DNA from 3 places in the Cellulosimicrobium sp. NPDC057127 genome. Region 3 is predicted to be linked to each of the others. Evidence: riboswitches for the same ligand, from Rfam matches in the RefSeq annotation. Region 3 holds a riboswitch; each other region holds the start of a gene.
What was found. A riboswitch is a leader RNA that binds a small molecule or an ion and turns the genes downstream of it on or off. The one in region 3 is predicted to bind thiamine pyrophosphate.

Region 1 (9,590 bases), on a different contig from region 3:
AACGTGGCGTCCGCCGGGTGCAGGTCGAGGACGGCGTCCGCCCGCATCGCCTCGGTGACGTCGGCGGCCTCGATGCGCTCGCGGTCCTCGGCGAGGTGCTCGACGACGTCCTCGGGCAGGGCGGTGCCCGCGCCGTCGTCCGTGGTGCCGGACGACGCGACCGCGGGTGCGGGCACCAGGAGCGCGCCCGCCAGCGCCGCGACGAGCACCGCGTGCCGCGGTGCGTCGCGCACGCCCGTCACGCCGCGTCGTCGAGGTACGTGACCTCGACGGCGGTGAACGCGGGCAGCCCCTCGGCCGGGAGCACGTCCAGGGTCTCGACGCGCTCCTCGGGCGCCGGGAGGACGGCGTAGGCCTCGACGGTGCCGTGGTTCGGGAAGTCGAAGAAGACGTTCTCGAGCGGCGACACCAGCATGGTCGCCTGGCAGCGGGACTGCGCCGACCCGCGCTCGGCGACGCTCTCGGTGTCCGGCTGCCACGCGCCCTCGGTGCACAGCGGCCGGTAGGCGACGAGGTTCGCCGGGTCGGTGACCGTCACGACCGGCTCCACGCCCATGTCGTAGTAGCTGATGCTCGCGTCGCCGGCGGCTCCGTCGTCGTCCCAGCGCAGCGCCCAGCGCAGCGTCATCGTGCCGCCCTGGACCGCGAGCTCGCGGATCGTCACGGTGAGCGTGCCGGCGTCCCCCTCGCCGGGCGCGTCGACCGTCTGCTCCGCCATCACGCCGTCCGCGACGCGGGCCGTGCCGACCCCGTCGACCGCCGCGGTGCTCTCCTCGGCCGCCGGGGCGCCCGACGAGGGTGCGGTCTCGTCCGCGCCGCGCACGAGGCTGCAGCCCGAGACGGTGAGGGCGAGGACTGCGGCGACGGCGACGGCCGCCGGACGCGTGCTGGGCATGGTTCTCCTGTCCTGGGGCTCGAGATGGCTCGAGGTCGGCTCGGGGATCGGCGCGCGGCGACGGCGGCACGCGACCGCCGCGAGCATCGCACACGGCCCGCGGCGGCCAGAAGCGCGGACGATGGGGAGGACTCCCCGCGGCCGCGACTTCACCCGCTCACCGGCTCCTGCGCCGCGCTGACCGGTCCCGACGCACCTCGGCCGAGCCGGTCGCGCAGCTCGCGCGCAGCCCGCTCGGGGTCGGCCGCCTGCGTGATCGCCCGGACGACGACGACGCGCGTCGCCCCGGCGTCGAGCACCGCGTCGAGGCGCCCGGCGTCGATCCCGCCGATGGCGAACCAGGGCGTGCTCGGCGCGCCGGCGGCGACCTCGCGCAGGAGGTCCAGCCCGACGGCGGCGCGCCCCGGCTTCGTCGGCGTCGCCCACAGCGGCCCGACGCAGAAGTAGTCGACGTCCGGGTCCGCCTCGGCCGCAGCGGCCTGCTCCGCCGAGTGCGTCGAGCGCCCGAGCACGGGTGCCGCGCCGAGCAGCGTGCGGACCGCGGGGACCGGCAGGTCGCCCTGGCCCATGTGCACGACGGGCGCACCCGTCAGCCCTGCGACGTCGGCCCGGTCGTTGACCGCCCACAGTGCACCGTGCTCGGCCGCGACGCGCGCAACCGTCTCCTGGAGCTCGAGCTCGCGCGCGACGTCGAGCGTCTTGTCGCGCAGCTGGACGACGTCGACGCCGCCCGCGAGCGCCGCGTGGAGGAAGTCCTCGAGGTCGCCACGCTCCTCGCGCGCGTCGGTGCACAGGTAGAGGCGGGCGTCGGCGAGCCGGGCACGTGCGGCGGTCGCGGTGGCCGTGGCGGGCGCGGACGCGGGCGCCGCGACGCCCGTGGTGGGGGTGCTCACCCGACGGAGTGTAGGACCGCACCTCCGGCGGGCCAGGTACGGTGTCCGTGAGCACGGGAGCCCCGCACGGGGCTGAGAGGGCGCAGGAGCCGACCGTCGAACCTGATCTGGGTCATGCCAGCGAAGGGAGCGCACATGCACCGGCACGTCCGTCCGTCCTCCGGCGACCCCGCACGCGACGTCGTCGTCGTGGGCGGCGGGATCGTGGGGCTCGCCGTCGCGTGGCACGCCGCAGCGGCCGGCCTCACCGTGGTCGTCCTCGACCCGGCGCCGGGCGACGGCGCCGCGCACGCCGCGGCCGGGATGCTCGCACCCGTGACGGAGGCGGACTTCGGCGAGGAGGAGGCGCTGCGTCTGCACCTCGCGGGCGCCGCCCGCTGGCCGGGGTTCGCCGCGGCGCTCCAGGACGCGACCGGAGCGGACGTCGGCCTCCGCGACGCCGGGACGCTGACGGTCGCCTACGACACCGACGACCTCGCGGTGCTGCGCCGCGTGCTCCGCCTCCACGCCGAGCACGGCCTCGGCTCGCACGAGCTGACGACCGCCGACGCCCGTCGGTGCGAGCCGCTCCTCGGGCCGCGCCTCGCCGGCGCCGCCTGGGCGCCGGGCGACCACGCCGTCGACCCGCGCGCGACGTGCGCCGCGCTCCGCCGCGCCGTCGAGCGGTCCCCGGGGTGCGCCGTCGTGCCGCGTGCCGTCGTGGGGCTCGAGCGCGACGCGAGCGGTCGCGTGACCGGCGCGCGGGACGGGTCCGGCCGGGTCCACCGCGCGGGCGCCGTCGTGGTGGCCGCGGGCTGGGAGTCCGGCGCGCTGGTCGCCGAGGTGCCCGAGGTGCGCGTACCGACGCGGCCGGTGAAGGGCCAGACGCTGCGGCTCGACGCCGGGCCGGACCTCGGGCTCGAGCACGTCGTGCGGGGGCTCGTGCAGGGCCGCCCCGTGTACGTCGTGCCGCGCGACCCGGTGCCCGACGGCGCGCGCGCAGGGCACCGCGAGATCGTCGTCGGGGCGACGTCCGAGGAGAACCCCGACGACCGGCGCGCGACGGCCGGCGGCGTCTTCGCCCTCCTGCGCGACGCCCGCGCCCTCGTCCCCGGGCTCGACGAGGCGGCCCTCGTCGACGTCACGCCGCGCGCCCGGCCGGCGACGCCGGACAACCTCCCGCTGGTCGGCGCCACGGACGTCGCGGGGTTGCACGTCGCGACCGGGCACGGGCGCAACGGCGTCCTGCTCGCACCCGTCACGGCCGACGCGGTGGTCGCCGGGCTCACGGGCACGACGCTGCCCGACGACGTCGCCGCCGCGCTCGTCCCCGCGCGTCCGGACCGCTTCGGGCCGCGCGCCCTGCCCCCAGCCGCCGAACCCCGGGTCGCGCGCCACGACGGGCCGCATCTGGCGCACAACCCGGGGTTCGGGCCGCGCGCGGCGACCTCCACGACCCCTGCCACCCCGAGGTGAGACCCATGACCGAGACCGCTCCCCCGACCGTGCTCGTCAACGGCGCGCCGTACCCGCTCGACGGCCGGGTCGGCGTCGAGGCGCTCGTCGCCGCGCTCGCACCCGCCTACGTCGCCGACGGCGCACCGCAGGGCGTCGCCGTCGCGATCAACGACGCCGTCGTGCCGCGCGGCACGTGGTCGAGCACGGTCGTCGCGCCGGGCGACCGCGTCGAGATCGTCACCGCCGTCCAGGGAGGCTGAGACCCGTGACCACGACCAGCACCACGGACGGCGCCGACCCGCTCGTCGTCGCCGGCACGACGATCGGCTCGCGCCTCGTCATGGGGACGGGCGGTGCCGCGAACCTGCTCACGCTCGAGGACGCACTCGTCGCCTCGGGCACCGCGCTGACGACCGTCGCGATGCGCCGCGTCGCGGTGCGGCCGGGCGGTGCGGGCTCGACGGATGCCGGCATCTGGGGCCTGCTCCACCGGCTCGGCATCCGCGCGCTGCCCAACACCGCCGGCTGCTTCTCGGTGCGCGAGGCCGTGCTCACCGCGCAGCTCGCGCGCGAGGCGTGCGGCACCGAGTGGGTCAAGCTCGAGGTGATCGCCGACGACGTCACGCTCCTGCCCGACCCGATCGGCCTCGTCGAGGCGGCCGAGCAGCTCGTCCGCGACGGGTTCGTCGTGCTGCCGTACACGAACGACGACCCGATCCTCGCGCGCCGGCTCGAGGACGTCGGGTGCGCCGCCGTCATGCCGCTGGGCGCGCCGATCGGGACGGGTCTCGGCATCCTCAACCCGCGCAACGTCGAGGCGATCGCCGGCGCGGCGCGCGTCCCGGTGATCCTCGACGCCGGGATCGGGACGGCGTCGGACGCGGCGCTCGCCATGGAGCTCGGCTGCGACGGCGTGCTGCTCGCCACGGCCGTCACCCGGGCCGCCGACCCGGTCCGCATGGCGCACGCGATGCGCCTCGCCGTCGAGTCCGGGCGCCTGGCGGCCGGCGCGGGCCGGATCCCCCGGCGCGAGGGCGCGCTCGCGAGCTCGTCGCCGCAGGGTCGCCTCGACCTCGCCCTGTGACGCTCGCGAGATAGAGGGTTCTTCCCGAGGTAGAGGGGAATCTCCCTCTACCTCGCCGGAAACCCTCTACCTCGGCGCGGGCGGTGCGGCCGCGAGCTCGGCGAGGAGCGCCGGCACACCGCCGACGACCGAGCGGGCGTCCACGCCCGCCGCGCGCGCGACGTCGGCCACGCGCGCCGAGCGGGCGCCGACCGCGCACACGACGAGCACGGGCCGGTCGTCCGGCAGCGCGGCGACGGCGGCGCGGGCGGCGTCGTCCGGGCCCCCGGGGACACCGCCGAGGAACGAGCCGCTCGGGACGAGCGTCGCGCCGGGCACCGGTCGCACCTGCGCCTCCCAGTCCTCGCGCACGTCGAGCAGGTACGGGGCGGGCCGGGCCGCGTCCGCGGTCACGAGCAGCTCCGCGGCCTCGCGCGCGCTCACCTCCGACGACGTCGCCGCAGCGTCCCCCGGACCGCCCTGCACGGCCGCGCCCGCGAGCGCCGGGACCGCAGGGGCGAGGCCGCAGAAGGCCGCGTACGCGTCGTCGCCCGCGAGCAGCTTCGTCACCGGCTCGCGGGTGGGGTCGGGGCCGACGGCGAGCTCGCGCCACGCGAGGTCGAGCGCGTCGTAGACGGCGAGGCGGCCGAGCAGCGTCGTCCCCGACCCGGTGACGAGCTTGAGCGCCTCCGTCGCCATGACCGAGCCGAGGGTGCCGCACATCGCGCCGAGGACGCCGCCGGTCGCGCAGTCGGGCGCCGCACCCGGGGGCGGCGGCACCGGGAAGACGTCGCGGTACGTCACCCCGCGCGACGGCGCGCCGGAACCGTGGTCCGTGACGTCGGCGGCGCCATCCGTGGCGTACCGCGGACGCCCCCAGAACACGCTCACCTGGCCCTGGAAGCGGTAGATCGAGCCCCACACCACCGGGATGCCGAGGACCTCCGCGGCGTCCGAGACGAGGTAGCGCGTGGGGAAGTTGTCGGCGCCGTCGAGGACGACGTCGTAGCCGCGCAGCACGTCGAGCGCGTTGCTCGCGTCGAGGCGCACGGGGTGCGCGACGACGCGCACGTGCGGGTTGACGTCGGCGATCGTGTCGCGTGCCGAGTCGACCTTGCGGCGGCCGACGTCGGCGTCGCCGTGGATCACCTGGCGCTGGAGGTTGGAGGTGTCGACCGCGTCGTCGTCGACGATGCCGATCGTGCCGACGCCCGCCGCGGCCAGGTAGAGCAGGGCCGGGCTGCCGAGGCCGCCCGCGCCGACGACGAGCACGCGCGCCGCCGCGAGACGACGCTGCCCGTCGGGCCCGACGCCCGGCAGCGACAGGTGCCGGGCGTACCGCTCGAGCTCCTCGGTCGTGAGCTCGCGGCCCGGCGCGACTAGCGGCGCGAGGCGCGGCACCGCGGGCAGGTCGGGGGCGTCAGCACGCCTCACGACGCGTACCGCTCCTCCAGCACCGCGAGCTTGGACTCCGCCTCGGCGTGCACCTTCTTCTCGAGGACGAACGACATGACGGGCACGACGCCGGCGAACACCATCGTCGCCAGGCGGCCCCAGCCCCACCGCATCTTGGCCCAGAGGTCCAGCACGGTGACGAGGTAGACGACGTAGATCCACCCGTGCGCGAACGGCACCCACTCGACGTAGCGCACGAACGGCTCGACGTCCGCGAACGCCCCGATCCCGTACTTGACGAGCATCTCGACGCACAGCACGAGCAGCATCACGCCCGTGACGATCGCGAGGACCCGGTAGCGCGCGAGCGCGCCGCGCGCCTTGCGGATGGCCGTCCGCGCGGCGTCCTCGGCCGTGGGGGCCGCCGCGACGCGGTCGGTGGTCGGTTCGGGGCTGGTCATGGCTGCTGTGTTCCTCACTCCGGGCTCGCGCCGGCGCCGGCGGGCGGGGCCGACGACGCGGTGACGCGCTCGCGCCGCGATAATCCGTCGCCCCTGTCAGACGCCGAACCTAGGGTAGAACACCGTGCGTCCCCTTCCTCAGCCCGATCCGGGCACGCCCGACCTGCGCGGGCCCACGCGCTACCTCCTGTGGCTCGCGCGGCGCCAGGGCGCCGTGCTCACGGGCGCGGTCCTGCTCGGTCTCGCGAACTTCGCGTCCCAGGCGCTCCAGCCCTACATGCTCGGCCGCGCGCTCGACGAGGGCCTGTCGTCGGGCTTCGGCCCGGACCTGTTCCGGTGGGCCGGCCTGCTCCTCGCCCTCGGCATGGGCGTCGTCGTGACCGGCGTCGTGGGGCACCGCCTCGACATCGCCAACTGGCTCCGCTCCGCGCTCACGACATCGCAGCTCGTGGGCGACGTCACCGCGCGCTCGGGGGACGCGATCACCGAGGAGCTGCCGACCGGCGAGGTCGTGTCGACCGTGGCGAGCGACGCGATGCGCGTCGGCCAGCTCTTCTCCATGCTCGGCCAGTTCCTCGGCGCGCTCGGGGCGTACGTCGTCGTGGCGGTCGTCATGCTCTCGACCTCGCTCCAGCTCGGGCTCGTCGTGGTGCTCGGCCTGCCCGCCGTCGCGGCGGTGCTCGCCCTGCTCGTCAAGCCCCTCCAGCAGCGTCAGGCCGCCCAGCGCGAGGCGCAGGGCCGGCTCACGACGCTCGGCGCGGACACCGTCTCGGGCCTGCGCGTGCTGCGCGGGATCGGCGGCGAGAGCGTCTTCGTGAGCCGGTACGCGCGCCAGTCGCAGGCGGTGCGCGTGGCCGGGGTCAAGGTCGCGCACACGCAGGCCACCCTCGACGCGCTCCAGGTCCTCCTGCCGGGCCTGCTCGTCGTGCTCGTCGTCTACCTCGGTGCGACGGCCGCGCTGCGCGGCGACATCACGCCCGGCCAGCTCGTCGCGTTCTACGGGTACGCCGCGTTCCTGGGCTGGCCGCTGCAGGTCGCGACGCAGATGCTCAACATCGCGACCCGCGCGCACGTCGCGGCGCGCAAGATCGTGCGCGTGCTCGCGGTCGTGCCGGCCGCGGGCGCCCACCCGGCCACCGCGCCCGTGCCGCCCGAGGGCAGCCCTCTCGTCGACGAGACGAGCGGCCTCGTGCTCGAGCCCGGGCGGCTCGTCGCCCTGGTCTGCGCCGACCCGGACGCGTCGGCCGCCGTCGCGACGCGCCTCGGCCGGTTCGACGACGCGGCCGAGGCGGCCACGCCCGTGCGGCTCGGCGGGACCCTCCTCGCCCAGCTCGACAAGCACGCCCTGCGGCGCCGGGTCGTCGTAGCGGAGGCGACCCCGCAGCTGTTCTCCGGACGGCTGCGGGACGAGCTCGACCCGCGCGGCCGCGCGGACGAGGAGCAGGTGCTGGCGGCCGTGACGGCCGCCGACGCGCACGACGTCCTCGACTCCGTCCCCGACGGCCTCGACGGCGAGCTCCCCGAGAAGGGTCGCTCGCTCTCCGGCGGGCAGCGCCAGCGCGTCGCCCTGGCCCGCGCCCTGCTCACGGACCCGGAGATCCTCGTGCTCGTGGAGCCGACGAGCGCCGTCGACGCCCACACCGAGGCGCGGATCGCCGCACGCCTCGCGCAGGCGAGGCGCGGGCGCACGACGCTCGTCGTGACCGCGTCCCCCCTCGTGCTCGAGCAGGTCGACGAGGTGCTCCTCCTCGAGGGCGGCCGCGTCACCGCGCGCGGGACCCACCGGGACCTCGTCGCGCGCGCGCACGCCGAGGGCGTCGCCCCCGACGACGACGCGGCGCGCTACCACCGCGTCGTCGGGCGCTCCCTCGACGAGCCCACCTCCCCGGTCCTGGCCGCCGCGGCCGGCACCGCCGTCCCGGAAGGAGAGCACGCATGAGGCTCCCCGTCGCCGACGCGCCCGCCGCCCGGTCCGCCGCCGCCCGGCTGTTCGCGCGCCACCGGCGCACGCTGTGGGTCGTCGCCGTGCTGCACACGCTCGCGGCCGTCGCCGGGCTCGTCGGCCCGTGGCTCCTCGGCCGGCTCGTCGACGCCGTGACCACCGGCACGACGTCGGCCTACGTCACGACGGTCGTGGCGGTCGGCGCCGTCGCGGTGCTCGCCCAGGCCGTGCTGCGCCGCTACGCCCAGCGCATCTCCATGGTGTTCGGCGAGACGGTCTTCGCGGACCTGCGCGAGGAGCTCGTCGACACCGTGACGTCCCTGCCGCTGTCGACCGTCGAGCGTGCCGGCACGGGCGACCTCGTCGCGCGGACCACCAACGACGTCGACCGCATCCAGCACGCGGTGCGGTTCGGCGTCCCCCAGCTCCTCGTCGCGGTCGTGACGCTCGTGCTCACGGTCGTCGCGTCGCTCGTCGTCGCGCCGCTCGTCGCGCTCGCGCTGTTCGTCGGCGTCCCGCTGCTCGTCGTGGTCGCGCGGTGGTACCTGCGCCGCGCGTCGGCCGGCTACCAGCGCGAGGCCGCTGCGTACGCGGCGCTCAACGGCACGATCACGGAGAGCGTCGAGGGCGCACGGACCGTCGACGCGCTGTCCCTCGCCGAGCACCGCAAGGCGCGCGTGCGGGCCGACCTCGCCGAGGCGTTCGCCGCCGAGCGCTACACCCTCGGCCTGCGCACCGTGCTGTTCCCCGGCATCGACCTGGCGATCGCGGTCGCGCCCGTCGCGGCGCTCGTGTGGGGCGCGTGGCTCCTCACGCAGGGCCAGACGACGCTCGGCGCGGTCGTGGCCGTGACGACGTACGCGTTCCAGCTCGCCGGCCCGGTGTGGAACCTCATCTTCTGGCTCGACGAGATCCAGGTCGCGATGGCGTCGTACGCGCGCATCGTCGGGGTCTCGCAGGTCTCGACGGACCGCACCGCGACGGACGAGACGCCCGCCGGCGACCGGGTCGTCGCCCGTGACGTCGAGTACGCCTACCGCGCGGGCCACCCCGTGCTGCACGGCGTCTCGCTCGACCTCGCGCCGGGAGAGAGGCTCGCGGTCGTCGGCCCCTCCGGAGCCGGCAAGTCGACCCTGGGCCGGATGCTCGCCGGAATCCACCCCCCGACCGCGGGCACCGTGCGCGTGGGCGGCGTGCGGCTCGTGGACCTGCCGCTCACCGAGCTGCGACGACAGGTCGCGCTCGTCACGCAGGAGCACCACGTGTTCGTCGGCACCCTCGCCGACAACCTCCGCCTCGCCGACGTCGGCGCGAGCGACGACGAGCTGCTCGCCGCGCTGGACGCCGTCGACGCGCGCGGCTGGGTGCGCGCGCTGCCCGACGGCCTGGCGACGGAGGTCGGGTCGGGCGGCCACGTCCTCACGCCCGCGCAGGCGCAGCAGGTCGCGCTCGCGCGGCTCGTCCTGCTCGACCCGCACACGCTCGTGCTCGACGAGGCCACGTC
Region 2 (9,590 bases), on a different contig from region 3:
CTCCCCCGTCCACTTCTCGAACACCCGCGCGCCGCCCCGGTCGATGAGCGCCTTGACGACCGCGTAGATCGCGCCCTGGATCAGCGACGCGACGACGATCTCCTTGAGCGGGTACTCCGACTGCAGCGGGCTCGGGGCGTCCCTGCGGTCGCCGGGGCCCACGCGCTTGTAGACCTGCTTGAACACCTGGCCGGCCACGAGACCGCCGAGGATCGACGTCACGATGCCGACCGGGCGGTAGAGGATCTTCGCGGACTTGCTGCCGTGCTTCTCGGGCAGGTGCTCGCCGATCGATGCGTCGCTCATGTCTCGACGCTAGGACGAGCATCGTCCCGTCGCGCGCCGAACGGGTGGCCGAGCGGTCGACGGAGCGCTCACCCCGGCACGACGGCGCACCCCGACGGCTCGACCGCGACGTGCACGACGTCGCCCGGCCGCGGCGGCTCGTCGTCCCCACCCGCGAGCGCCACCACGCGCGTCGTCGCGGTGCCGGGCGTGCCGGGCAGCACGACGTCGACCGTGACCTCCGTCGCTCCGCGGCGGAACACGCTGCCGACAACGGTCCCCTCCCACGTGTCAGCACCACGCGCCGCTCCCGTGCGCTCCGGCGCTGACAGCCCCGTCGGGGCGGCGACGTGCAACCCCCGCGGCCCGACGGCGAGCACGGTGTCCCCCGTCGTGTCAGCACCACGCGCCACCCCGCCGAGCTGGCGTGCTGACAGGTCCGCGAGCGGCACGAACGCCTGGTAGCCGAGGAACTCCGCGACGCGGCGCGACGCGGGGGCGCGCCACAGCTCCTCGGGCGGAGCGACCCGCAGCACCCGGCCCGCGTCCATGACGGCGACCCGGTCGGCGACGGTGAACGCCTCGTCGTGGTCGTGCGTGACGAAGACGGCGGTCGTCCCGGTCGCGCGCAGCGCCTCGCGCAGGTCGAGCGCGAGCCGCTCGCGCAGGCCGCGGTCGAGCGCGGACAGCGGCTCGTCGAGCAGCAGCAGGCGCGGCCGGGGCGCGAGCGAGCGCGCGAGCGCGACGCGCTGGCGCTCGCCGCCGCTCAGCGTCGTGACCGGACGCCCCTCGTACCCGGCGAGCCCGACGACGTCGAGCAGCTCCCGCACCCGGGCGTCCCGCTCCGCCCGCGGCCGGCCCGCCAGCCCGTACGCGACGTTGCCCGCGACGTCCCGGTGGGGGAACAGCTGGCCCTCCTGGAACATGAGCCCGAACCCGCGCCGGTGCACGGGCACGCCCGCCAGCCCCTGCCCGGCGAAGGCGACGGTGCCCGACGCGACGGGCTCGAGCCCGGCGACCGCGCGCAGCAGGCTCGACTTGCCGCACCCGCTCGGCCCCAGCAGGGCGAGCACCTCGCCCGGCGCGACGTCGAGGTCGACGCCCGCGACCGCCGTCGTCCCGGTGTCGCGGCGCCCTGTGCCCGCGTAGCGCACGACGACGTCGCGCACCTCGAGCCCGCCCGTCGCCCGCTCGTCCGTGGCGGCTGCGGACGGGCGCGCGGACGCCGGCGCGGGCGGCTCCGTGGGTGCGTCGACGGGCGCGTCGACGGGCACGTCGACGGGTGCGGGGACGGCCGGTGGTCGCACCATCAGAACTCTCCTCCGGGTCGGTCGCCGCGCAACCGCTCGGCGAGCAGCATCACGGTCGCGGTGAGCAGGGCGAGCACGACGCTCGCCGCGAGCGCCATGCCGTAGTTCTCCGCACCGGGCCGGCCGATGAGGCGGAAGATGACGACGGGCAGGGTCGCGGTGTCGGGGCGCGCGAGGAACGACGTCGCGCCGAACTCGCCCAGCGACACGGCGAACGCGAACCCGACGGCGAGGCCGAGCGAGCGTGCCGCGATCGGGGCGTCGACGGTGCGGAACACGCGGCCCGGGGCCGCCCCGAGCGTCGCCGCGGCCTCGCGCAGGCGCGGGTCGATCGCCCGCAGCGTCGGCAGGACGGTGCGCACGACGAGCGGTACGGCGACCACGGCCTGCGCGATCGGCACGAGCAGGCCGGAGGTGCGCAGGTCGACGTCGAGCCCGAGCGGCCGGTCGAGCGTGATGAGGAAGCCGAACCCGACCGTCACGGCCGACACGCCGAGCGGGAGCATGAACACGGAGTCGAGGGCGCTGACCGCGCGCCGTCCCGCACGCGCGCGCGGCCGGCGCGACACGACGAGCGCGACGAGCCCGCCGATGACGACGGCCAGCAGCGTCGCGAGCGCCGCGGTGCGCAGCGAGTTCCCGGCCGCCTCCCACACGGTCACGGACAGCGCGTTGCGCCCGCCCGTCGTGCCGAGGTTCGCGTAGTTGTCGAGGCCCCAGCCGCCGTCGGGTGTGCGCAGCGACCGGACGACGAGCGTGCCGAGCGGCAGCCCGACGAGCACGACCACCACGACTGCCGTGAGCGCGGTCGGGACGAGGCTGCCCGTCGGACGGCCGTCACGCCACAGCCGCAGCGGCTGCGCGGCGCTCGCCGCGGAGGACAGGTGCAGCGCCCGCTCGCGGCGGGTCCGCGTGCGGTTCGCGACCGTGAGCGCGGCGGCGACCACGACGAGCTGCACGACCGACAGCACGGCGGCGGCGCGCAGGTCGAGGAACTGCGTCGTGCGGACCCAGATCTCGGTCTCGATCGTGCCGTAGCGGATGCCGCCGAGCACGAGCACGATGCCGAACGCGGTGGCGCAGAACAGGAAGACGATCGACGCGGCGCTCGCGATCGCGGGCGTGAGCGCCGGCAGGGTCACGGTGCGGAACGCGCGCCACGGGGTGGCCCCGAGCGCCCGCGCGGCCTGCTCGGCCCGCGGGTCGAGGTGCTCCCACAACCCGCCGACGGTGCGCACGACCACGGAGTAGTTGAAGAACACGAGGGCGAGGACGATCGCGGCGAACGTCTCGTCGAGCCCGAGGAACCCGAGCGGCCCGCCCTGCACGAGGAGGGATCGGAACGCGACGCCGACGACGACGGTCGGCAGCACGAACGGCACGGTGACGACCGCCCGCAGCACGCGCCGCCCGGGGAACCGGCACCGGTACAGCACGTACGCGCCGGGCACGCCCAGCAGCACGGAGAACGTCGTCCCGAGCACGGCCTGCCACAGCGTGAGCCCGACGATCCGCCACGTCCGCGGTTCGGAGAACGTCTCCGCGAAACCGGACAGGTCGAGCGCGCCGTCGACCACGAACCCGCGCGCCACGAGCGTCGCGACGGGCCACGCGAAGAACACCCCGAGGAACGCGAGCGGCACCGCCGCCGCGACGCCCCACAGCACCCCGCGGCGAGCACGCGACCAGCCACCGCCGAGCACGCGGTCAGCCACCGGATCCCGTCGGATCCGGTGGCCAGTCCCGTGCTCGGCGGGCAAGGGGGCGGTGATCAGCCGACGACCGTCGCCGTCCACGCCTGGATCCACTCGTCGCGGTTCGCCGAGATCTTCTCGGGCGCGACGTCGAACGGCTCCTCGGAGAGGGGCGCGAACTCGGCCCAGCCCTCGGGCAGCGCGACGGAGTCGTCGGCGGGGTACATGTACATCTGCTCCGGGACGTCGGCCTGGAACGCCTCGCTGACGAGGAAGTCGACGAGCTCGCGCGCGCCCTCCGGGTTCTCGGCGTTGGCGAGGACGCCGGCGTGCTCCACCTGGCGGAAGCACGTGTCGAGCAGCGCGCCGGTGGTCGACGCGGTGCCGTCCTCGGTCACGGTGAAGGCGGGCGAGGTGGAGTACGACAGCGCGAGCGGTCGCGGTCCGGCCCCCTCGGCGCCGGAGAAGTCGACGTAGTAGGCGTCGGACCAGCCGTCGACGACCTTGACGCCGTTGTCGCGCAGGTCGGCCCAGTAGTCCTCCCAGCCGTCCTCGCCGAAGGCGCCGACGGTCGCGAGGAGGAACGCCAGGCCGGGCGACGACGTCGCGGGGTTGGTGACGACGAGCAGGTCGCGGTACTCCGGCTTCGTGAGGTCCTCGAGCGTCACGGGCTCGGGGATCCCCTGCTCGGTGAACCACGTGTGGTCGACGTTGATGCAGACGTCGCCGAGGTCGACGGGCGTGAGCTCGCCGTCGCCGATCGTGTACTGCGCCGCGGAGTCGGACAGCCCGGCCGGCGTGTACGGCTCGAGGACGCCCTCGTCGATCGCGCGGGACGCGAACGTGTTGTCGATGCCGAAGACGGCGTCGCCGAGCGGCGCGTCCTTCGTGAGCACGAGCTGGTTGACGAGCGCGCCGCCGTCGCCGGGCGCGACCTGCTCGACCGTCAGGCCGCTCTCCTCCTCGAACGCGGCGAGCACGTCCTCGCTCACTGCGAACGAGTCGTGGGTGACGAGCGTGACGGTGCCCCCCGCACCGCCGTCCGTCCCGTCCGCCCCGCCGGCGTCCTCCGTGCCCCCTCCCCCGCACGCGGCGAGCGCGAGGAGCGCGAGGCTCGTGCCGCCGGCGACGGCCAGCGCGCGGGCGTGGCGGACGGGGCCGGTCGCCGTGCCGGCCGTCGGGCTGGTCGTGGTGTGTCGCACGTGTGTCCTCCCTGGACGTTCAGGAGGGGTTCCACCGCCGCGCGCACGGCCGGACGGCCGGCGCGCACGGGTGGTCGAGATCCCGACTTCCTCCACCGGTGCTAACCGGATCAGGTTCGAGGGTCTGCGGTGGTCCGCACTCTCAGCTCCCGGGGAGCTCCCCTGTCGTTCCCCACGAGCCTACACCGCGCGCCGGACCCTGAGCGCACCCTGAGCGCCACCCGGGAGCCGCCTCGGGGGACGACCAGGGAGCGCTCCGGGTCGTCCCCCGATGCCCGGCCGTGCGGCGCGACGAGAGGGTCGTCACGACCCGGCGTCCCGCCGGGCTCCACGCACGGGAGGCAGGAACGATGAGCAGCGAGGCGTCGGGCACGACGGCGGTCGCGACGGGCCGTGGCCTGGTCAAGACGTACGGGCGGGGGACGACGAGCGTCCGGGCCCTGGACGGGGTCGACGTCGACCTGGAGCGAGGACGGCTGACGGCGATCATGGGCCCGTCGGGCTCCGGCAAGTCGACACTGATGCACTGCCTGGCGGGTCTGGACACCCCGACCTCGGGGACGGTCGTGCTGGACGGCGAGACGGTCTCGTCGATGAGCGAGCGCCGGCTGACCCGCCTGCGCCGGACCCGGATCGGCTTCGTCTTCCAGTCGTTCAACCTGGTCCCGACACTCACGGCCGAGGAGAACATCACGCTGCCGCTCGCGATCGCGCGCCGGCCCGTGGACCGGGCGTGGTTCGACCAGGTGGTCGACGCCGTGGGCCTGCGCCCCCGGCTGGGTCACCGCCCGGCGGAGCTGTCGGGCGGCCAGCAGCAGCGCGTGGCGTGCGCGCGGGCGCTCGTGTCCCGGCCCGCCGTCGTGCTCGCGGACGAGCCAACCGGGAACCTGGACTCGCGGGCCGCCGCCGAGGTCCTGTCGTTCCTGCGGACCTCGGTCGACGACCTCGGGCAGTCGGTCGCGATGGTGACGCACGACCCGATCGCGGCCTCCTACGCCCACCGCGTCCTCTTCCTCGCGGACGGCCGGGTCGTGCGCGAGCTGCGCGACCCCGACCCGCAGGCCGTGCTCGACACTCTCGGTGCGATCACGCCCGCCCGCCCGGCACGGCCCGCCGCACGCCCCGACGCACCGTCCGGCACGCCGTCGGACGCCGGGCACGTCGCGGCGGTCGCCCGATGATGGGCCGGATCGCGCTGCGCGGCGTGCGCGCGCACCGCGCCCAGCTCGTCCTGTCGGTGCTCGCGGTGACGATCGGCGTCGCGTTCGTCACGGGGACGTTCGCGCTGCGCGCGATGCTGTCGTCGACCTTCGAGGACATCGTCGCGTCGTCGGTGCAGGCCGACGTGTACCTGCGCGGGACCGTCACGGCGTCCTCCCCGGCGGGCGCGCCGGCGGACGGGGCCGCCCCCGCCGACGCGGTGCGCGCCCTCGTGCCGGCCGACCTCGCCGCCACGGTCGCGTCGCGCGACGACGTCGCGCTCGCGCTGCCGGAGGTGAGCGGCCCCGCGGTGCTCGTGGGCGCCGACGGCACCGCGGTGCTCAGCACCCAGGCACCGAGCTTCGCGACGGCCTACGACCCGCGCGACCCGGGACCGCGCGTCGTCGACGGCCGCGCACCCCGCGGCCCGGGCGAGGTCGCGCTCGAGTCGGCCACGTTGGAGGCGTCCGGGCTCGCCGTCGGCGACCGCACCGACGTGGTGCTCGGGGACGACGTGCGGCCGGTGGACGTCGTCGGGGAGGTCTCGCTGTCCGCGCCGATGGCGGGTGCGACGATGGTCCTGCTCGACCAGGCCACGGCGTCGGCCGCGTACGCGCCGGACGGCCTCGTCCCGACGGTCGCGGTGCACGCCGCCGACGGCACCTCGCCGCAGGCGCTGCGCGACGCGCTCGCCGACGCGGTCCCCGGCGGCGTCGAGGTCGTCACCGGCGACGCGCTGCGCGCGGAGACGTCCGACGCGATCGCCGAGCAGCTCGGCTTCGTGTCGACGTTCCTGCTCGTGTTCGCCGCCCTCGCGCTGTTCGTGGGGACGTTCCTCATCGCCAACACCTTCGCGATGCACGTGCGGCGCCGGACGCGCGAGCTCGCGCTGCTGCGCGCGGTCGGCGCGTCACCGGCGCAGGTCTTCCGGTCGGTCGTCGCGCAGGCGGCCGTCGTGGGCGCGGTCGGGGCCCTGCTCGGCGTGGCCGCGGGCTTCGGGCTGGCCGAGCTCGCCCGGACGGGTCTCGGCGCGGTCGGCATGGAGCTCGACGGCGCCCTGCCCGTGACCACCGCGGGGATCGTCGTCCCCCTCCTGGTCGGCGTGCTCGTGTCGGTCGGCGCGGCGGCGCTGCCCGCCCGGCACGCCGCGCTCGTCCGTCCGGTCGAGGCGATGCGGCAGGACGCCGCCTCCGGGCCCGGCCGTACGAGGCCGCTGCGACTCCTGTCCGGGGCCGCCGCGCTGCTCGGCGGGGTCGCGCTCGTGGTCGTCGCGCACGCCACCGGCAGCGGTGCCGCGCCGGTCCTCGGCGCGGGCGCGGCACTGACCCTCGCCGGCGTCCTGCTGCTCGCGCCGGTCGCCGTCCCGCCGGTGCTGTCCGTCCTCGCGGCACCCGCGGCGTGGCTCGTGCGCCCGCTCGGCGGCCTCGCCCGCGGCAACGTCACGCGCCAGCCCCGCCGCACGGCCGCGACGGCGGGCGCGCTCGTCATCGGCATGACGCTCGTCTCCGCGACGTCGGTCCTCGCCGTGTCCGCCCGCGAGTCCGTGCACCAGATCGTCGACCAGGAGACCGCCGCGGACCTCGTCGTCCGGTCCGCGACGCCGAACCTCCCGCAGGGTGCCGCCGACGCCGTCCGCGCCGTCCCCGGCGTCGCGTCCACCGACGTCGTCACGTACGGGCAGGTCCTCGTCGACGACGAGCCGCAGCTCGTCGTCGGGTTCCCCGCCGACGGCTTCGGCCGGTCGGTGCGCACCACCGCCACCGAGGGCGACCTCGCGGCGTACGCGCGCGGAGAGGCGGCCGTCATGGCCGACGCGGTGGACGAGCACGGCTGGGAGCTGGGCGACACGATCGCCCTCGCCGACCCCGCACGGCCCGACGCACCGCCGCGGGAGGTGCGCATCGGCGCCGTGATCGACTCCCAGGCCTTCAGTGTCGACGTGCTGCTGCCCACCGAGGTCGCCGCGCAGGTCGGCGCCACGACGCCCGAGATGGTGTTCCTCGACGTCGCGGACGACGCGGACCCGGCCGTGGTCCACGACCGCGTGACCGAGGCCGTCGCGCCGTTCGTCGTGGCGTCCGTGCTGGACGCCCAGGAGTTCGCCGGCGAGGTCGCGGCCCAGGTCGAGTCGGTCCTCGCGATCGTCTACGCCCTGCTCGGGCTGTCCGTCCTCGTCGCCGTGCTCGGGATCGTCAACACGCTCGCGCTGTCGGTGGTCGAGCGCACGCGCGAGATCGGGCTGCTGCGCGCCGTGGGCCTCGGGCGTACCCAGCTCGCCGGGACGATCGTCCTGGAGTCGGTGCTCGTCGCGGTGTTCGGCACCGCGGTCGGGCTCGCCGTCGGCACGGGCGTCGCCGCGGCCCTCCCGTCGGTCCTCGCCGACGAGGGCTTCTCGACCCTGGCCGTGCCGTGGGCGCAGCTCGCGGCGATGCTCGGGCTCGCCGTCGTCGTCGGCGTCGCGGCCGCGGTCTGGCCGGCGGTGCGGGCGGCACGCCTGCCCGTGCTCGACGCCGTGAGCCACGCGTGAGCGCCGGCCCCGCCCGCCCGTGAGCGTGCCGGGCGGCGCCTGGCCCCGTCCTCGCACTACGGTGATGGTGCGACGACCGACCGGCGCCGCCCGAACGACCGACGGAGGACCCCTCGTGGCCGACACGCACGACACCGAGCAGACGCTGGCCGTGAAGGTCGGCACCGTCGCCCTGACGTTCGCCGCCGGCTGGGTGGCGCAGAAGCTCGTCACGTTCGTGTGGGCGAAGGCGACGGGCCACGACGCGCCGAAGGACCTCGACGACGAGGAGGTCGGCATCGTGTCCGCCGTGACGTTCGCGGCGGTCGCCGCGGGGGTCGGCGTGCTCGCACGCCGGTTCGCCGGGCGCGGCGCGAAGAGCGTCGTCGCGCGCCTCGCCGCCCGCTGAGGCCCTGCCCGTCCCTGCTGACGTCCCGCCGGCGCCCGGCCGACGTGCCGGGCGTCAGGCGCCGCGGACGAACAGCGCCGTGAGCGGCCCGACGACGATCACGTACACGAGGCCGAGCAGCACCGAGTGCAGGAGGCAGAACAGCGCCGCCTGCGCCGGCACACCGGGGGTCCGCAGGTGCTGCGCGAGCTTGCGCACGAACGACGCCGGGTGCAGCAGGTCCCAGCTGTTGAACCGCACGTACCGGCCGAGGTACACGCCCACGGTGACGAGCACGAGCACGACGCCCACGGCGAGCCACGAGCCCGGCCGCGTGAACGGCGCGTCGTCCTCGGGGTACCGCAGCACCGCGAAGAGCATCTGCGCCACGAGCACGTTGACGACGGTGTTCAGCACGCCGGACAGCGCGAGCGTGAGCACCGCGACGATGTCGAACCACAGCGGCACCGGGTCGTCGTCGCGGCGGTGGCTGAAGTTCAGCTCCGTGACGAGGTAGCCCGCGTTGGGCAGCAGCACGAGCCACACGAGCGTCCCGGCCACCGTCACCGTCACCGTCACGGCCGTCGGCGCCTGCGCCGCCAGCAGCGCGAGCAGGGCGAGGACGACCCCGCCGAGCACGAAGACCGGCACGATCGACAGCGCGAGGTTGAGCAGCATCGGCCGGTACACGGACGTGCGGTAGAGCACGCCGCGCACCACGACGAGCGCGAGCGCGTAGACGTTGAGGAGCGCGACACCGCCGAACAGCCACCAGAGCACGCGCCTACCGTACGGGCGCGCGCCGTGCGGCACCCGCCGCACGCCGTTAGCGTGGTGCCCGCTCGACGCACGACGACCGTGCCCCGGGGCGGGCACCCTCACCGCGGGAGCCGACATGGCGCAGCACGACGACCCCTCGACCACGACGACCGGGAAGACGGCCCCGGCGGGGAGCGAGGGCCGCACCCCGGCCGCGGCGCCCGTGCACGGGTCGCCCACGCTCAT
Region 3 (9,590 bases):
ACCTGACCCCCGGCCAGGACGCGGTCGCGCTGCTCGGCCTCGGCGACGAGGTGCTCGAGATCAACGTCACGCCGGACCGCGGCTACGCGTTCTCCTACCGCGGCGTGGCGCGCGAGTACGCGCACTCGACCGGGGCGCGGTTCACCGACCGCGGCCTGGAGGGCTCGCTCGCGGCACCGCTGCCGGCCGCGACGCCGGACGGCTTCCCCGTGGAGGTCGACGACGCCGCGCCCGTCCAGGGTGTGGCGGGCTGCGACCGCTTCGTCACGCGCGTCGTGCGGGGGATCGACCCGGCCGCGACGACGCCCGCGTGGATGCAGCGGCGCCTCACGGCGTCCGGGATGCGCCCGATCTCGCTCGCGGTCGACGTGACGAACTACGTCATGCTCGACCTCGGCCAGCCCCTGCACGCGTACGACCTCGAGAAGGTCGCCGCTCCCGTGGTCGTGCGGCGTGCGGCGCCGGGGGAGCGCCTCGTCACGCTCGACGACGTGGACCGCGCGCTCGACCCGCAGGACCTGCTCATCACCGACAGCCCCGACGGCGCGCGCGCGTCGCGCGTGCTCGGTCTCGCGGGCGTCATGGGCGGCGCGTCCTCCGAGGTCGGCCCGACGACGACCGACGTGCTCGTCGAGGCGGCGCACTTCGACCCCGTGTCCGTCGCCCGCACGGCGCGCCGCCACAAGCTGTCGAGCGAGGCCGCCAAGCGGTTCGAGCGCGGCGTCGACCCGCGGCTCCCGGCCGTCGCGGCGCAGCGGGTCGTCGACCTGCTCGTCGAGCTGGGCGGCGGCACCGCCGACCCGGCCGTGTCCGACCTGGACCGCACCACCGCGCCCGCGCCCGTGCGCCTGCCGCTCGGCGAGCCGGAGCGGCTCGTCGGCGTGCCGTACACCACCGAGCAGGTCGTCGAGTCGCTGCGCGCGCTCGGCGCCACGGTCGAGGAGCAGGCCGCCGAGCCCGGTGCCCTGACCGTCACGCCGCCGTCGTGGCGCCCCGACCTCACGGGCGCGGCCGAGCTCGTCGAGGAGGTCGCCCGTCTCGTCGGCTACGACGCGATCCCGTCGGTCCTCCCGGCCGCCCCGGGCGGCCGCGGCCTCACGCGCGAGCAGGCGGTGCGGCGGTCCGTCGCGCGGGCGCTCGCGGAGGCCGGTCTCGTGGAGACGCTCAGCTACCCGTTCGTCGGCGAGGGCGAGCTCGACGCGCTCCGCGTCCCTGCCGACGACGAGCGGCGCCGCGCGCTGCGCCTGGCCAACCCGATCGCCGACGACCGTCCGCTCATGCGCACGGACCTGCTGAGCACGCTGCTCGAGACGGCGCGCCGCAACGTCGGCCGCGGCCTGCCCGACGTCGCGGTGTTCGAGATCGGTCTCGTGACCCTGCCGCGCGCCGGGGCCGGTGCAGCCCCCGCGCTGCCGCCCGCAGCGCGCCCGTCGGACGACGCCCTCGCGGCGCTCGCCGGCGCGGTGCCGGACCAGCCGCGGCACGTCGCCGGCGTGCTCGTCGGGCGCCGCGAGCCCGCGGGCTGGTGGGGCGCGGGTCGGCCGGCCGACTGGACGGACGCGCTCGACGCGGCGCGCCTCGTGGCGCAGCGCGCCGGCGTGGAGGTCGTCGTGACCGCCGACACCCAGCGTGCCCCGTGGCACCCCGGACGGTGCGCGCGCCTCGCGCTCGCGGACGGGACCGTCGTGGGGCACGCGGGCGAGCTGCACCCCAAGGTGCTCGAGAACCTCGGCCTGCCGGCCCGCTCGGTGGCGTTCGAGGTCGACCTCACCGCGCTGCTCGCCGGGTCGGACGACGAACCGGTCACCGCGACGCCCGTCTCGGCGTTCCCGGCGGCGAAGGAGGACCTCGCGTTCGTCGTCGACTCCGGGGTGAGCGCCGCGGCGCTGCGTTCCGCGGTCGCCGAGGGTGCGGGCGACCTCCTCGAGGAGCTCAGCCTCTTCGACGTCTTCACGGGCGAGCAGGTCGGCGCAGGCCGCAAGTCGCTCGCCTTCTCGCTGCGCCTGCGCGCGGCGGACCGCACGCTCACCGCCGACGACGTCGCGCGGGTGCGCGAGGGTGCCGTCGCCGCGGCGCGCGAGCGGGTCGGAGCGGAGCTGCGCGCATGACCGCCGGGGACGGCACGACCGTCGCGCCGGCGCGGACCGCGCTCGTCACGGGAGCGTCACGCGGGATCGGCCGGGCCGTCGCCGTCGGCCTGGCGGCGGCAGGCCTCGACGTCGCGCTCCTCGCGCGGGACGCGGGGCGGCTCGACGAGACCGCCGCGGAGGTCGGCCGGCTCGGTCCGCAGGCCGGGCGTGCCGTCGTCGTCACGGCGGACGTCACGGACGTGCAGGCCGTGGACGCGGCGGTGGCGTCGGCCGTGGCCGAGCTCGGCTGCATCGACCTGCTCGTGAACAACGCGGGCCGCGTGGACGCCGAGGTGCCGCTGTGGGAAGCCGACCCCGACCAGTGGTGGTCCGTGCTCGAGACCAACGTCCGCGGACCGTTCCTGCTCTCGCGGGCCGTGGTCCCGGGCATGCTCGCGCGCGGCGGGGGCCGCGTCGTGGACCTCAACAGCGGCGCGGGCTCGCACGACTCCACGGGTGCCAGCGCGTACAACGCGAGCAAGACGGCGCTCCTGCGGCTCGGCACCAACATGCACCGCTCGGGCCACGCGCTCGGTCTGCGCACGTTCGAGGTCGCGCCGGGCGTCGTGCAGACGGACATGACCGCCTCGATGGCCATGCACGCCGGCCGCACGGAGTGGACGCCCGTCGAGCGCACGGTCGAGATGGTCGTCGCGATCGCGGGCGGCGGGCTCGACGCGTTCTCCGGCTCGTTCGTGCGCGTCACGCACGACTCGCCCGAGTCGCTGCGCGCGGCGCTCGACGAGGCCGCCCGTAGCGGGCAGGACGTCCCCGGGCAGGACGGGCGCCGTCTGCGGGTGACGCGCTGGGGCGAAGGCGACCCGATGCCGGGCGAGCTGCCGCGGCGCTGACCCGGACGCACGGGCGGGACGAGGGCGCGCTCCGCACGGGGCGCGCCCTCGTGCGTCGGGGCCGGACCGGCCCGCTAGCATGAGGCGACCGACACGGGGTGCCCCGCGACCGCGGGGCTGAGATCACACCCGTCGAACCTGCTCTGGCTCGTACCAGCGAAGGGATGTCCGCCGATGACGCTCGCCCCCGCACGCCCCCGCGTCCTGTCGATCGCCGGCACCGACCCCACGGGCGGTGCCGGCATCCAGGCCGACCTCAAGTCGTTCTGCGCGCACGGCGCCTACGGCATGGCGGTCACCACCGCCCTCGTGGCGCAGAACACCCACGGCGTGCGGTCGGTCCACGTGCCCGGGCCGGCGTTCCTGCGCGCCCAGCTCGACGCCGTCTCGGACGACGTGGAGATCGACGCCGTGAAGATCGGCATGGTCGCCGACGAGCCGAACGCGCGGGAGATCGGCGCCTGGCTCGACGACCTCGCGGCGAGCCGGCGCTCGGCCGGGGGCGCGCCCCCGTACGTCGTGCTCGACCCCGTCATGGTGGCGACGTCGGGGCACCGGCTGCTCGACGTCGGCGCCGAGCAGGCCGTGCGCGAGCTGGCCGCGCGCGCCGACGTGCTGACCCCCAACCTCCCGGAGCTCGGCGTGCTCCGCGGGGCCGCGACCGCCGCGACGTGGGACGAGTCGCTCGAGCAGGCGCGGGCGTTCGCGCGCGAGAGCGGCAGCGCCGTCCTGCTCAAGGGCGGGCACCTGCACGGCGCGACCTCACCGGACGCGCTCGTCGAGCCCGTCCCGGGCGCGAGCGGCGTGGACGTCGACGGGCGCGTCACGGTGTTCGACGCCGTGCGCGTGGCCACCCGCCACACGCACGGCACCGGCTGCTCGCTGTCCGCGGCGCTCGCGGCGCTGCGGCCGCAGCGGGCGAGCTGGGCGGAGGCGGCGCGCGAGGCGAAGGTGTGGTTGTCCGGCGCGCTGCGCGCGGCCGAGGCGCTCCGGGTGGGCGGTGGGCGCGGCCCCGTGGACCACCTGCACGCGCTGGTGCCGGCGGGTCAGACGCGCACGCCGGAACCCGTCGGGTAGACGCACTCGGTGCCGGGCGGCCACCAGCGCCAGCGCGACTCGACCTGGTCCACGCTCACGCCCCCGGGCCGCTCGGCGACGCACCGGTCCTCGCCCTGACGCACGCCGACGGTGAGGTAGTAGGCGACGAGCGCGCCGGTGAGCAGGACGGCGAGCACGGTCACGGCCGTGCGCAGCGCGGGCGAGGGGCCGCCGTCCGACCCGTCCTCCTCGCCGGGACGCGGCGGCACCCAGCTCCAGCTCACGCGTCGGCCCCCGTGGCGTCCGTCGCCCCTCCGGCAGGGTCGCCCGCGCTGCCCAGGTCGTCGTCGCCGGGACCGTCGGGGAGGAGGAGCACCTTGCCCGTCGTCGCGCGGCCCTCGAGCGCCCGGTGGGCCGCCGCGGCGTCGGCGAGCGCGAACCGCGCACCGACCCGCACGTGCAGCGTGCCGCCGGCGAGGGCACCCAGCACCTCGGCGGCACGCTCCTCGAGCTCGGTGCGCGTCGCGGTGTGGTCGGCGAGCTTCGGCCGCGTGAGGAACACCGACCCTGCCGCGTTGAGCCGCTGCGGGTCGACCGCCGGCACCTGGCCGGACGACCCGCCGAAGAGCACGAGCGTCCCGCGCCGCCGCAGGCTCGCGAGCGACGCGTCGAACGTGTCCTTGCCCACCGAGTCGTAGACCGCCGCCACGCCCTCGCCCCCGGTGAGGCCGCGCACGACCTCGGGCAGGTCGTGGGAAAGGTCGCCGAACGCGGTGTACTCGATCACGTGCTCCGCGCCGGCCGCGCGCGCGAGCTCGGCCTTCTGCGGGGTGGAGACGGTCGAGAGGACGTGCCCGCCGCGCGCCACGACCATCTGCGTGAGGAGCAGGCCGACGCCGCCCGCGCCCGCGTGCACGAGGACCCGGTCGCCCGGACGGACCGGGTAGGTCGACGTGCACAGGTAGTGCGCGGTCAGACCCTGGAGCGCGACGGCGGCCGCGTCGTCGGACGACACGGCGTCCGGGACGTGCAGCGCCTCGCGCGCCGCCACGACGGTCAGCTCGGCGTACGAGCCCGGCGCCTCCGTCCACACGACACGGTCCCCGACGGCGAACTCGGGGTCGCCGTCGCGAACCTCGCCGACCGCGACCACCGTCCCTGCGCCCTCGCTGCCGACGGCGTGCGGGTACGTCACCGGGTAGACGCCGGCGCGCTTGTACGTGTCGACGAAGTTGACGCCCGACGCCGCCGTGCGCACGAGCAGCTCGCCCGGTCCCGGCTCCGGGTCGGGCAGCTCGCGGTACTCCAGGACCTCGGGGCCACCCGCCTCGCGGGCCACGATCGCGTGCATGGACCCCAGCCTAGGGTCGGGCGTCGTGGTCGGGTCGGGTGGGCGGGGCGGCTGACGTGCTCGGACTGCCGCGCGGTCACCCCGGCCCGTCGTCTCGCCTTCTCGAGCGCGGCGCTGACGTCCTTCGCACATGACCCGCCCCGCCCGGCCTCGTCTCGCCCTGGCATCGATCGAGGCCGTGCGACGTCCCGTGGGTTCCGGCAGTACGGCAGCCCGCGCGCGGCGCACCGCCCGCGTCGCGACCCGCGCGCGGCTGCGGCGAGCCAGGACCTCCTCGGCCTGCGACCTACGACGGACGGGGTCGGCACCGCGGATCGCGCACCCAGATGCGATGTGGTCGGGACGAGAAGCTGGGTGTCAGGACGAGCGGCGGGGTCGGGTCGTGTGCGAAGGGCGTCAGAGCCGTGCGCGAGAACGCGAGACGATCGCGCGAGGTGACGGCGCGCCAGCCCGAGCGCACGGTGCGACCCGGTCGCGAACCCGTCCACGCGTGCTGAAGCGGGCCGAGCGCCTTGCATAACTATGTATAGTTGTGCATATGACGGTCACAGTCGCGGTCGCGGGAGCGTCCGGGTACGCGGGGGGCGAGGTGCTGCGCCTGCTCGCGGGGCACCCCGACGTCGAGATCGGCGCCCTCACGGCGCACAGCAGCGCGGGGTCGCTGCTCGGGACGCACCAGCCGCACCTGCGCTCCCTCGCGGACCGCGTGCTGCTGCCGACGACGGTCGAGCACCTCGTGGGGCACGACGTCGTGGTGCTCGCGCTGCCGCACGGCGCGTCGGGCGAGATCGCGGCGCAGCTGCCCGAGGACGTGCTCGTGCTGGACCTCGGCGCCGACCACCGGCTCGAGTCGGCGGCGGACTGGGAGCAGTTCTACGGCTCGGTGCACGCCGGGACGTGGCCGTACGGCCTGCCCGAGCTGCTCCTCACGCAGGACCCGGGCACGGGTGCGCGGGAGACGCGCCAGCGCGAACGTCTCGCGGGTGCTCGACGCATCGCCGTCCCCGGGTGCAACGTGACCGCCGTGACGCTCGGCCTGCAGCCGGGCGTCGCCGCCGGGGTGGTCGACGCGCGCGACGTCGTGGCGGTGCTCGCGAACGGCTACTCGGGCGCGGGGAAGTCGCTCAAGCCGCACCTGCTCGCGTCCGAGGGCCTGGGCTCCGCCCAGCCGTACGCCGTCGGCGGCAGCCACCGGCACGTCCCGGAGATCGTGCAGAACCTGCGTGCCGCGGGCGCGCCGGACGTGCGGATCTCGTTCACGCCGACGCTCGTCCCGATGGCCCGCGGGATCCTCGCGACCGTGACCGCACCGCTGTCGGCCGACGTCGCCGCCCTCGGTCCCGCGGAGGCGACCGCGCGGGTGCGCCAGGCGTGGGACGACGCGTACGTGGGCGAGCCGTTCGTGCAGGTGCTGCCCGAGGGGCAGTGGCCTTCCACGGCGATGACGCTCGGCGCCAACACCGCGCTCGTCCAGGTCGCGGTCGACCACGCCGCGGGCCGCGTCGTCACGGTCACGGCGATCGACAACCTCGTCAAGGGCACCGCGGGCGCCGCGGTGCAGTCCATGAACATCGCGCTCGGCCTGCCGCAGACCGCAGGACTGACCACCGAGGGAGTCGCCCCGTGACCGTCACGTCCCCGCAGGGCTTCCGGGCCGCAGGCGTCGCCGCCGGCCTGAAGTCGACCGGCGCGAAGGACGTCGCGCTCGTCGTCAACGACGGGCCGCTCGACGTCGCCGCCGCCGTCCTCACGACGAACCGTGTCTTCGCGGCCCCCGTCGCCTGGACGCGCCAGGCCGTGACCGACGGCCGCGCGAGCGCCGTCGTGCTCAACTCGGGCGGCGCCAACGCGTGCACCGGCCCGGACGGCTTCGCCGACACGCACCGCACCGCCGAGCACGTCGCCGACGTCCTCGCGACGTCGGCGGGCGACGTCCTCGTGTGCTCGACCGGCCTCATCGGCGTGCGGCTGCCCATGGAGCAGCTGCTCGCGGGCGTCGACGCCGCCGCGGGAGCGCTCGACGACCCGGCCTCGGCGACGACGGGCGGCGAGGACGCCGCGCTCGCCATCATGACGACCGACACCGTGCCCAAGACCGTGCACGTGGTGCGCGAGGCGGCCGCGGGCGGTTCGACCGACGGCGGCGCGAGCTGGTCCGTCGGGGGCATGGCCAAGGGTGCGGGCATGCTCGCGCCCGGGCTCGCGACCATGCTGTGCGTCGTCACGACCGACGCCGTCGTCGACGCCGCCACCGCGGACGCCGCGCTGCGTGCCGCGACGCGCGCGACGTTCGACCGGGTCGACTCCGACGGCTGCATGTCGACCAACGACACCGTGATCCTGCTGGCGTCCGGCGCGTCGGGCGTCACGGTGCCGCTCGACGCGCTTACCGACGCGCTCACCGAGGCGTGCGGCTCGCTCGCGCGCCAGCTCGTTGCGGACGCCGAGGGCGCGAGCCACGACGTCGCGGTGACCGTGGTGAACGCGAGCAGCGAGGACGCGGCCGTCGCCGTCGCGCGCGCCGTCACGCGGTCCAACCTGTTCAAGGCCGCGATCTTCGGCAACGACCCGAACTGGGGCCGCATCGTCTCCGCCGTCGGCACGGTGCCGGAGGACGTGGCGCCGTTCGACGCGCTCGCGCTCGACGTCGCCGTCAACGGCGTGCAGGTGTGTCGCGCCGGGGGAGTGGGCGAGCCGCGCGAGCTCGTCGACCTGGCCGCCGCGCGCGAGGTGCGCGTCGAGATCGACCTGCACGCGGGGTCCGCGGCCGCGACCGTGTGGACCAACGACCTCACGTACGACTACGTCCACGAGAACAGCGCGTACTCCTCATGACCGACCGGCAGACCCCGATCCCCGCGCCCGACGACGACGCGTTCGACACGCGCACCGACCTGCGCCCCGACCAGAAGGCCGAGGTGCTCGTCGAGGCCCTGCCGTGGCTGCAGGAGTTCGCCGGCGCGCTCGTCGTCGTCAAGTACGGCGGCAACGCCATGGTCGACGACGCTCTCAAGGCGGCGTTCGCCCAGGACATGGTGTTCCTGCGCCGCGTCGGGCTGCGGCCCGTGGTGGTGCACGGCGGCGGGCCCCAGATCTCCGCGATGCTCGGGCGGCTCGGCATCGAGTCCGAGTTCCGCGGCGGCCTGCGCGTCACGACGCCCGAGGCGATGGACGTCGTCCGCATGGTGCTCACCGGGCAGGTCTCGCGCGAGCTCGTGGGCCTCGTCAACGCGCACGGCCCGTACGCCGTCGGCCTGTCGGGTGAGGACGGCGGACTGCTCCGGGCGCAGCGACGGCACGCCACGGTCGCCGGCGAGCCCGTCGACGTCGGTCTGGTGGGCGACGTCGTCGAGGTGCACCCGGGCGCCGTGCAGGACCTGCTCGACGCCGGGCGCATCCCCGTGGTGTCCACGATCGCGCCCGACCGCGACGACCCGACGCAGGTGCTCAACGTCAACGCGGACACCGCGGCCGCGGCGCTCGCCGTCGCGCTCGGGGCGCGCAAGCTCGTCGTCCTCACCGACGTCGAGGGCCTGTACACGTCGTGGCCGGACCGCGGCTCGCTCGTCGCGCAGATCACGCGCACCGAGCTCGCGGACCTGCTGCCCGCCCTCGAGTCCGGGATGGTGCCGAAGATGGAGGCGTGCCTGCGCGCCGTGGAGGGCGGCGTGCCGTCCGCGACGGTCATCGACGGCCGCGTTTCGCACTCGCTCCTGCTCGAGGTCTTCACGACCCAGGGCAACGGCACGATGGTCGTGCCCGACCCCGTCGGAGGTGCCGCATGAACGACGTCGAGCCCACGACCGCGCACGTCCCCACGCCGGTCGCGTCCGGGTCGGTGCAGGAGTGGACCGACCGCTACACGCACGCCGTCATGGACACGTTCGGCCCGCCGCAGCGCGTCCTCGTGCGCGGCGAGGGCGCCTACGTCTGGGACGCGGACGGCCGGCGGTACCTCGACCTCCTCGCCGGCATCGCGGTCAACGCCCTCGGTCACGCCCACCCCACGCTGACCGCCGCGGTGAGCGCGCAGCTCGGCACGCTCGGGCACGTGTCCAACTTCTTCGGCACGCCCGCGCAGATCGCGCTCGCCGAGCGGCTGCTCGCGCTCGCGGACGCGCCCGCCGGCTCGCGCGTGTTCTTCACGAACTCGGGCACCGAGGCCAACGAGGCGGCCTTCAAGATGGCGCGCCGCAACGACGACGGCGGCCGCCGCACGCG

Region 1: it holds a riboswitch for thiamine pyrophosphate, as region 3 does, so the genes downstream of both, thiO (glycine oxidase ThiO) here and thiD (bifunctional hydroxymethylpyrimidine kinase/phosphomethylpyrimidine kinase) in region 3, are expected to answer to the same signal.
Region 2: it holds a riboswitch for thiamine pyrophosphate, as region 3 does, so the genes downstream of both, ACFTZA_RS07555 (thiamine ABC transporter substrate binding subunit) here and thiD (bifunctional hydroxymethylpyrimidine kinase/phosphomethylpyrimidine kinase) in region 3, are expected to answer to the same signal.

Annotation. Positions count from the first base shown of each region.
Region 1 is NZ_JBHUUP010000005.1:182,935-192,524, reverse strand. Features, by position in the region: gene ACFTZA_RS07130 (OmpA family protein) at 1-233, opposite strand, end outside; gene ACFTZA_RS07125 (hypothetical protein) at 239-895, opposite strand; gene thiE (thiamine phosphate synthase) at 1,045-1,788, opposite strand; TPP riboswitch at 1,832-1,934, shown strand; gene thiO (glycine oxidase ThiO) at 1,924-3,243, shown strand; gene thiS (sulfur carrier protein ThiS) at 3,249-3,485, shown strand; gene ACFTZA_RS07105 (thiazole synthase) at 3,566-4,309, shown strand; gene ACFTZA_RS07100 (ThiF family adenylyltransferase) at 4,376-5,722, opposite strand; gene ACFTZA_RS07095 (DUF3817 domain-containing protein) at 5,719-6,144, opposite strand; gene ACFTZA_RS07090 (ABC transporter ATP-binding protein) at 6,269-8,083, shown strand; gene ACFTZA_RS07085 (ABC transporter ATP-binding protein) at 8,080-9,590, shown strand, end outside.
Region 2 is NZ_JBHUUP010000006.1:24,961-34,550, reverse strand. Features, by position in the region: gene ACFTZA_RS07570 (DUF4235 domain-containing protein) at 1-306, opposite strand, end outside; gene ACFTZA_RS07565 (ABC transporter ATP-binding protein) at 375-1,595, opposite strand; gene ACFTZA_RS07560 (ABC transporter permease) at 1,595-3,310, opposite strand; gene ACFTZA_RS07555 (thiamine ABC transporter substrate binding subunit) at 3,367-4,491, opposite strand; TPP riboswitch at 4,562-4,665, opposite strand; gene ACFTZA_RS07550 (ABC transporter ATP-binding protein) at 4,842-5,672, shown strand; gene ACFTZA_RS07545 (ABC transporter permease) at 5,669-8,218, shown strand; gene ACFTZA_RS07540 (DUF4235 domain-containing protein) at 8,334-8,606, shown strand; gene ACFTZA_RS07535 (DUF1361 domain-containing protein) at 8,661-9,365, opposite strand; gene ACFTZA_RS07530 (nitrate/nitrite transporter) at 9,481-9,590, shown strand, end outside.
Region 3 is NZ_JBHUUP010000002.1:342,672-352,261, forward strand. Features, by position in the region: gene pheT (phenylalanine--tRNA ligase subunit beta) at 1-2,108, shown strand, start outside; gene ACFTZA_RS03325 (SDR family NAD(P)-dependent oxidoreductase) at 2,105-2,980, shown strand; TPP riboswitch at 3,065-3,162, shown strand; gene thiD (bifunctional hydroxymethylpyrimidine kinase/phosphomethylpyrimidine kinase) at 3,155-4,057, shown strand; gene ACFTZA_RS03335 (hypothetical protein) at 4,027-4,302, opposite strand; gene ACFTZA_RS03340 (quinone oxidoreductase family protein) at 4,299-5,369, opposite strand; gene argC (N-acetyl-gamma-glutamyl-phosphate reductase) at 5,908-6,996, shown strand; gene argJ (bifunctional glutamate N-acetyltransferase/amino-acid acetyltransferase ArgJ) at 6,993-8,204, shown strand; gene argB (acetylglutamate kinase) at 8,201-9,154, shown strand; gene ACFTZA_RS03360 (acetylornithine transaminase) at 9,151-9,590, shown strand, end outside.